DNA from 2 places in the Comamonas sp. MYb21 genome. Region 2 is predicted to be linked to the other one. Evidence: riboswitches for the same ligand, from Rfam matches in the RefSeq annotation. Region 2 holds a riboswitch; the other holds the start of a gene.
What was found. A riboswitch is a leader RNA that binds a small molecule or an ion and turns the genes downstream of it on or off. The one in region 2 is predicted to bind S-adenosylhomocysteine.
Positions count from the first base shown of each region.

Region 1: linked by a shared signal. The riboswitch ahead of metH (methionine synthase) and the one ahead of ahcY (adenosylhomocysteinase) in region 2 are both predicted to bind S-adenosylhomocysteine.

Region 1 covers NZ_JBBGZC010000009.1:93,157-97,556, forward strand. Annotated here, with positions in the region: gene WH367_RS14570 (helix-turn-helix domain-containing protein) at 1-7, opposite strand, end outside; gene metH (methionine synthase) at 125-2,878, opposite strand; S-adenosyl-L-homocysteine riboswitch at 2,914-3,025, opposite strand; gene gltS (sodium/glutamate symporter) at 3,251-4,400, shown strand, end outside.
Region 2 covers NZ_JBBGZC010000003.1:334,338-338,737, reverse strand. Annotated here, with positions in the region: gene WH367_RS06540 (TlyA family RNA methyltransferase) at 1-251, opposite strand, end outside; gene ahcY (adenosylhomocysteinase) at 386-1,816, opposite strand; S-adenosyl-L-homocysteine riboswitch at 1,890-1,988, opposite strand; gene WH367_RS06530 (response regulator) at 2,007-2,711, opposite strand; gene cobG (precorrin-3B synthase) at 2,824-4,089, shown strand; gene WH367_RS06520 (precorrin-8X methylmutase) at 4,089-4,400, shown strand, end outside.

The DNA of each region.
Region 1 (4,400 bases), on a different contig from region 2:
CATCCATGCGTACTCCCCATTCACAGTAACTCAGGAGCAGCTATTGTGAGGCCACAACCCATAGGCTGTATTCCGAAAATACAAGTCTTAGTTTGTATTTCCGTTTTACAGCCATGGCTTGTATTTACGCCAAATTCGGCGCCAGCGCCCGGCGCAGCACTTCGATGTCCATGCCCCGGCGCTGGGCCATATCGGCCAGCTGGTCTTCGCCGATTTCGCCGACATTGAAGTAGACAGCTTCGGGGTAGCCCAGGTAGAAGCCGCTGACGCTGGAGGCGGGGAACATCGCCAGGCTCTCGGTGAGGTGCATGCCGATGTCGGCGGCATCCAGCGCCTTGAACAGGTCGATCTTGGCGGTGTGGTCCGGGCAGGCGGGGTAGCCGGGGGCGGGGCGCACGCCCTGGTATTTTTCCTTGATCAGTTCCTCGTTGCTCAGCTGCTCATCGGCGGCATAGCCCCACAGGTCTTGGCGCACGCGCAGGTGCAGGCATTCGGCAAAGGCTTCGGCCAGGCGGTCGGCCAGGGCCTTGAACATGATGCCGCTGTAGTCGTCCAGCGCGGCTTCAAATTCCTTGTCCTTTTTCTCGGCACCGATACCGGCCGTGACCGCAAACAGGCCGGCGTAATCGCCCATGCCCGATTCCTTGGGGGCGACAAAGTCGGCCAGGCAGCGGCTGGGGCGCATCACGCTGTCCACCGCCTGCTTCTCGGTTTGCTGGCGCATGCCGTACCAGGTCAGCAGCTCGGTGCTGCGCGACTCGTCGGTGTAGAACACGATGTCGTCGCCCACGCGGTTGGCAGGGAACAGGCCCATCACGCCATTGGCCTGCAGCCAGCGGCCTTCGATGATCTTCTTGAGCATGGCCTGGGCATCGGCCAGCACCTTGCGCGCCTCCACACCGACGACCTCGTCGTCCAGGATGGCAGGGTACGGGCCGGCCAGGTCCCAGGTCTGGAAGAACGGGCCCCAGTCGATGTACTGGGCGATCTCGGCCAGGTCAAAGTTCTTGAACACGCGGCGGCCCAGCATGCGGGGCGTGACGGGCGGGTGCGCGGCAAAATCCACCGGGGTGGCATTGGCGCGGGCCTGGGCCAGGGTCCACAGCGGGGTCTTTTTCTTGTTGGCGTGCTGGGTGCGCACCTTGTCGTAGTCGGCCTCCACCTCTTGCAGGTAGCGGTCCTTGTTCTCGCCCAGCAGGCTCTGGGCCACGCTCACGCTGCGCGAGGCATCGGGCACGTAAAGCACGGGGCCTTCGTACTTGGGGGCGATCTTCACGGCCGTGTGCACGCGCGAGCAGGTGGCGCCGCCAATCAGCAGCGGAATCTTCTTGATGCGGAAATAGTCGTCCTTGTGCATCTCACCGGCCACATACTGCATCTCTTCGAGGCTGGGCGTGATCAGACCCGACAGGCCAATGATGTCCGCGCCTTCTGCCTTGGCCCGGGCCAGGATCTCGTGGCAGGGCACCATCACGCCCATGTTGATGACCTCGAAGTTATTGCACTGCAGCACCACGGTGACGATGTTCTTGCCGATGTCATGCACATCGCCCTTGACGGTGGCGATGACGATCTTGCCCTTGCTCGAGACATCCATGCCCGCCGCTTCCTGCTGGCGCTTTTCCTCTTCGATATAGGGCACCAGATGGGCCACGGCCTGCTTCATCACGCGGGCCGACTTGACCACCTGGGGCAGGAACATCTTGCCGGCGCCAAACAGGTCGCCGACGATGTTCATGCCGTCCATCAGCGGGCCTTCGATCACATGCAGCGGGCGCCCGCCGCCTTGCACCACGATGGCCTGGTAGGCCTCTTCGGTGTCTTCGGTGATGAAGTCGGTGATGCCATGCACCAGCGCATGCGACAGGCGCTCGTTCACGGTCTTGGGGCTGTCGGGCGTGCCGCGCCATTCCAGCTTCTTGCTGTCGTCCTTGGCGCCGCTCTTGGCGCTGTCGGCCACTTCGACCAGGCGCTCGCCGGCGTCTGGGCGGCGGTTGAACACCACGTCTTCGACGCGCTCGCGCAGCACCGGCTCCAGGTCGTCATAGACGCCGACCATGCCGGCGTTGACGATGCCCATGTCCATGCCCGCCTGGATCGCGTGGTACAGGAACACGGTGTGGATCGCCTCGCGCACCGGGTCGTTGCCCCGGAACGAGAACGACACGTTGGACACGCCGCCGCTCACCTTGGCGCCGGGCAGGTTCTGCTTGATCCAGCGCGTGGCCTCGATGAAGTCCACGCCGTAGTTGTTGTGCTCTTCGATGCCGGTGGCCACGGCAAAGATGTTGGGGTCGAAGATGATGTCCTCGGGCGGGAAACCGACCTCGTCAACCAGGATGCGGTAGGCGCGCTCGCAGATCTCGATCTTGCGCTCGTAGGTATCGGCCTGGCCCTTTTCGTCAAAGGCCATGACCACGGCAGCGGCGCCATAGCGCTTGACCAGGCGCGCATGCTTCTTGAACTCGTCCACGCCCTCTTTCATCGAGATGGAGTTGACGATGCCCTTGCCCTGGATGCAGCGCAGGCCCGCCTCGATCACCTCCCATTTGGAGCTGTCGACCATGATGGGCACGCGGGCGATATCGGGCTCGGAGGCGATCAGGTTCAGAAAACGCACCATCGCGGCCTTGCTGTCGAGCATGGCCTCGTCCATGTTGACATCGATCACCTGGGCGCCGTTTTCCACCTGCTGGCGCGCAACGGCCAGCGCCTCTTCGTACTGCTCATTCAGGATCAGGCGCGCAAAGGCCTTGGAGCCCGTCACATTGGTGCGTTCGCCCACGTTGACAAACAGGCTGTCCTCGCCAACAAACACGGGCTCCAGGCCCGACAGGCGCATGGGAGGAACGGAAACGGGGGCAGCAGACGCGGACATGGGGCTCACCTGTGAAAACCAGAAAACAGAGACAGAACAGGTGAGCGCCGTTGATGCGGGCCATGCCGTGCATGCCCGTCGACCTGCCCCAAGCCTGACAGGCCTGCGATGGGGTACCACCGGCCTGCTGCAGCGCTCCTTGGGACAAGGCCCTGCATTTTAAGCCAGGCCGGCCGCTGGAGCACAGGCAGGGGGACTTGTCCATAGCCGCAAACACCACTCACCGTTGTTGGTTATAGCCCTATTCAATCAGACGATGCTTCGGCATTCACCCATATTGCAGCGCTTTGCCGGCAAAAAACACCAACCCATAGTCAACACCGGCTTTCTGTTTTCAAACAGGTCCAGGCCTGCTCTTTGAGGAGAATTCCCTTGCATCTGAGTTTCAGTGCTTACTACACCCTGATCTTTGCCGTCCTCGTGCTCTTGCTGGGCAAGTGGCTGACGCGGCATATCCGCTTTCTGCGCGACTTCAATATCCCCGAGCCCGTCTCCGGCGGCCTGGTGGTGGCAGCCATCATCTTTGCGCTGCACCAGGCCACCGGCCTGACCCTCGCCTTTGCCAACGCTATGCAGACCAGCTTCATGCTGGTGTTCTTCTCGTCGATCGGGCTGAGCGCCAACTTTGCCAAGCTGCGTGAGGGCGGCATGGGCCTGGTGGTGTTTCTGGGCGTGATCGTCGCGTTTATCTTTGTGCAAAACGGTGTCGGCGTGGGCCTGGCCACCCTGCTGGGGCTGGACCCGCTCATTGGCCTGGTCGCGGGCTCGATCACCTTGCTGGGCGGCCACGGTACCGCTGGCGCCTGGGGCTCGGTGCTGGAGAACCAATACGGCCTGAGCGGCGCCACCGCGCTGGGCATTGCCTGCGCCACCTTTGGCCTGGTCATCGGCGGCCTGCTGGGCGGCCCCCTGGCCAAGCGCCTCATTACCCGCCACCAGCTGGCCCAGCCACGCACGCTGACTGAGAAAGAAGTAAGCGAACACACCGAAAACAACGACAGCAGCCAGGTCGCCAATTTCGAGACGCCCAATACCGCCCCGCGCCTGATCACTGCCGAGGCCGCCATCGAGACCCTGGCGCTGTTTGCCGGCTGCCTGGCCTTTGCCGAGTTCATGACCAGCGTCACCCAGGGCACGATACTGCAGCTGCCCACCTTTGTCTGGGCGCTGGGCGGCGGCGTGGTGATCCGCAATGTGCTGGACTACGGCTTTGGCTTCAAGGTGTTTGACCGCGCCATCGATGTGTTTGGCAACGCCGGCCTGTCGATCTACCTGGCCATTGCGCTGCTGTCACTCAAGCTCTGGGAGCTGGCCGATCTGGCCGGGCCGCTGATGCTCATCCTGGCCGTGCAGACGGTGGCGCTGGCGCTGTTTGCCGTCTTCATCACCTTCCGCACGATGGGCCGCAACTACGATGCCGCCGTGCTGGCCGCCGGCCACTGCGGCTTTGGCATGGGCGCCACGCCCACGGCTGTGGCCAATATGCAGGCCATCACCAGCCAGTACGGGCCCTCGCACAAGG
Region 2 (4,400 bases):
TCCCGAACCACCAGGCCGGTCGCCGCCAAGGCGCCTTCGAGCTTCAAGCCGCCGCGCGAGATGTACTTGGCTTCCGAGTCATCGAGCAGCTCCACCTGGGCGCCTGCTGGAATCTCGTCCCCGTTCTTGGCCACCTTGATCCAGGGGGCCAGCGAGGTGGTGCGCCATTGCACACCCGCAGCAATCAGGCGCTGCGCCTGCGAGCGGGTCGACGCCAGGCCCGTTTCCACCAAAAACACATCTGCGCGCATGCGCGTTCCTTCAATCAAAACGACCGGCTGGCCCGCCCAAGCGGAGCAGCCCGTCTTCACAACAAATGCCCAACAGGGCTGCAGCGCCTAGCGGCACACAAGGGTGTCACCAGGCGCTGGGATTACCGCTCAAGTTAGTAGCGGTAGGTTTCGGGCTTGTACGGGCCTTCCTTCTTCACACCGATGTAGTCCGCTTGCGCCTGGGTCAGCTCGGTCAGCTGGGCGCCGACCTTCTTCAGGTGCAGGCGTGCGACCTTCTCGTCCAGCACCTTGGGCAGCACATAGACCTTGCCCACTTCGTAGGCGTCGGGGCGGGTGAACAGCTCGATCTGCGCCAGGGTCTGGTTGGCAAAGGAGTTGGACATCACAAAGCTGGGGTGGCCGGTGGCGCAACCCAGGTTCACCAGTCGGCCCTTGGCCAGCAGGATGATCTTCTTCCCATCGGGGAAGGTGATGTGGTCGACCTGCGGCTTGATCTCCTCCCACTCGTACTTCTCGATCGATGCGACATCGATTTCGTTGTCGAAGTGACCGATGTTGCAGACGATGGCCTCGTCCTTCATCGCGACCATGTGCTCGTGGCGGATGATGTCCTTGTTGCCGGTGGTGGTCACGAAGATATCGCACTTGTCAGCGGCGTACTCCATGGTCACGACCTTGTAGCCTTCCATCGCCGCTTGCAGGGCGTTGATCGGGTCGATCTCGGTCACCCAGACTTGCGCGCGCAGCGCAGTCAGCGCCTGGGCGCAGCCCTTGCCCACGTCACCGTAGCCAGCCACCACAGCCACCTTGCCGGCGATCATCACATCGGTGGCTCGCTTGATGCCGTCCACCAGCGATTCGCGGCAGCCGTAGAGGTTGTCGAACTTGGACTTGGTCACCGAGTCGTTGACGTTGATCGCGCGGAACAGCAGCGAGCCGTTGGCCGACATTTCGTTCAGGCGGTGCACGCCAGTGGTGGTCTCTTCGGTCACGCCCATGATCTGGGCCGACTTGCGGCTGTACCAGGTCGCATCCACCGCCAGCTTGGCCTTGATCGCAGCAAACACGATCTTTTCTTCTTCGCTGCCGGGGTTGGCCAGCACGGAGATGTCCTTCTCGGCCTTCTTGCCCAGGTGCATCAGCATGGTGGCATCGCCGCCGTCGTCCAGGATCATGTTCGGGCCTTCGCCTTCGGTGCCCTTGGCGCCGAATTCAAAGATCGCGTGGGTGTAGTCCCAGTAGTCCTTGAGCGACTCGCCCTTGATCGCGTACACGGGCACGCCGGTCTCGGCGATGGCGGCAGCGGCGTGGTCCTGGGTCGAGAAGATGTTGCACGAGGCCCAGCGCACTTGGGCGCCCAGCGCAGTCAGCGTCTCGATCAGCACAGCGGTCTGGATGGTCATGTGCAGCGAGCCGGTGATGCGCGCGCCCTTCAAGGGCTGGGCAGCGGCGAACTCTTCACGCACGGCCATCAGGCCAGGCATTTCGGTTTCGGCGATCTTGATTTCCTTGCGGCCCCAAGCGGCCAGGGAAATATCGGTAATCGCGGAGTCAGCGGGATTGAAGCGAACAGCAGCGTTCATGGTTTTCTCCAAAAATTGAATGAAAAACCACGTTCCGCGGAAGAAGGGAAGGACCATCTCACCGCACAGAAAGCGTGGGTGAGCGTCGTTGCGAGATGAAATCCGAGCCTCACGCCCCATGGTGGTCTGGCGCCTGGCCAGACTGGGAAACGCTGCAACGCTCCTCGGATGGAGTGCGATTATAAGGGCATCAGCCCTGTAACCCCACCAGGCGGTAGCCCACTTGAAGCTCGGTAAGCAGATGGCGGGGCTGGGCCGGCTCGGCCTCGATCTTCTGGCGCAGGTTGGCCATGTGCACGCGCAGGTAGTGCGGCCGGTCCAGGTACTCCGGCCCCCAGACCTGCAGCAGCAGCTGGCGGTGCGTCAGCACCCGGCCCTGGCCGGCGATCAGCGCCGCCAGCAGCCGGAATTCGATCGGCGTCAGGTGCACGGCAGCGCCCGCCTGGCGCACTTCGTGCGTGGCCAGGTCCACCTCCACATCGCCAAAGTGCACCGTGCTGCCGGGCTGCTCGCCGCCACTGCGCTGGCTGCGGCGCAGCATCACGCGCAGGCGCGCCAGCAGCTCGGGCACGCCAAAGGGTTTGCTCAGGTAGTCATCCGCGCCCGCATCGAGCGCCGCCACTTTCTCGTCCTCCTGGTCGCGGGCCGAGAGCACCAGCACCGGCAGGCCGCTCCAGCCGCGCAGCTCGGCGATCAACGTCTTGCCATCGGCATCGGGCAGGCCCAGGTCCAGCACCAGCGCATCGGGCTGGCGGCTGGCCGCCTCGATCAGGCCACGCCTTGCGCTGTCGGCCTCGAAGACCTGCCAGCCTTCGTCCTCCATGGCCAGACGCACAAAGCGGCGGATATGCGGATCATCGTCCACCAAGAGGATGCGGGGGGCAGCAAGCGTCATGCGCCCGATTGTGACAAAAAACCGGGGTGGTTTGCGCCTGCTGCCCGGCGGCAAGCGGGCACTTCGCTACACTTCAGCACCCCGGCATTGCGACTGCGCTGCCGCCTGCTCCATGTTTGCCACCCCACCCTCTCCCCTTCCACAGACCCAAGGCTGGTGCCCTGGCGCCTGGCAGCCCATGGCTTCTGGCGATGGGCTGGTGGTGCGGGTGCGCCCACCGCTGGGCAGGTTGTCGGCCGCGCAGGCGCTGCGCTTGGCCGAGCTGGCCAGCGAGCATGGCGCCGGCCTGCTGGAGCTCACCAGCCGCGCCAATATCCAGCTGCGCGGTGTCGCCCCCAATCAGCACGGCGCGCTGCTGGCGGCCCTGGCCGCCCAGGGCCTGCTCGATGGCGATGCGCGCCAGGAGCGGCTGCGCAACCTAGTCATCGACCCGCTGTGCCAGCCCGCTGACGGCGTACTCGCGCTGGCCGAGGCCTTGCAGCAGGCACTGCTGGCCGATACCGCGCTGGAGGGCCTGCCTGCCAAATTTGGTGTCTCACTAGCCAGCGGCCGCCATGGCGGCCTGGCCGAGGTCGCGGCCGATGTGCAATTGGTTCGCGATGGTGCCCAAGGCTGGCTGCTGCAGGTGCCCGGCTACCCCATCGCCTGGCGGGCAGACACCCCCCTACTCAGCGTGCAAGCCGCCCTGGCACTGGCCCGCTGGTGCGCGGAGCAGGCGCGCGCGCGGCGTGCGGCCGGCGAACACCCCGGCCGCCTGCCCCAGCTGCTGCGCCAGGCGCAAGCCCATCCAGGCGCACTGCCACCGCTGGCGCTGCCCGCTGGCCTGCATGAAGCGCCCCCATACCTGCCCGCAGCGAGCCAGCCAAAACCGGGCTGGCAGTGCGGTCTTGGCCTGTTGGTGGCCGCACCACTGGGCCGGGTTGCTGCCAGTGCGCTGGCGCGCCTGGCACGCAGCGGCATCACGGGCCTGCGGCTGACACCCTGGCGCATGCTGCTGGTCGAAGGCCTTGCGCCCCAGGGCATGCCAGGGGCGGGCTTGACCGAGCACGACCACTGGATCTGCGACGCGCAAGATGCGCGGCTGCGCGTCTCGGCCTGCAGCGGCGCGCCCGGTTGCCGCCAAGCCTTGGCCCCCACGCAGGATCTGGCGCTGGCCCTCGCCCCCCATGTGCCCGAGGGCGCGCACCTGCATGTCTCGGGCTGCAGCAAAGGCTGCGCACGCCAGCTGCCCGCCACTGTCACCTTGGTGGCCCAAGCGGGCGGCGATGGTCCCGTCTATGGGCGCGGCCGCCATGCCACGGCCCAGGCCGTCCCCGATTCCCGCTGGAGCGCGCGCAGTCTGCGCGACAATCCCGGGCTGTTGTTTGAAGAAATGTAATGGTTCATACCTACGAAACCAATGGCGCCGAGATCTACCGGCAGTCCTTCGCCACCATTCGCCGCGAGGCCGATCTGCAGCGCTTCACCCCCGGTGAGGAGCGCGTGGCGGTGCGCATGATCCATGCCGCCGGCATGGTGGAGCTGGCCGCGCATGTGCAGTTCTCCGCTGGCGCGGTCGCAGCAGGCCAGCGCGCGCTGGAGGCCGGCGCGCCCGTGCTCTGCGATGTGCGCATGGTCAGCGAAGGCATTACCCGCTCGCGCCTGCCCGCTGGCAACCCGGTGATCTGCACCTTGCACGAGCCCGCTGTG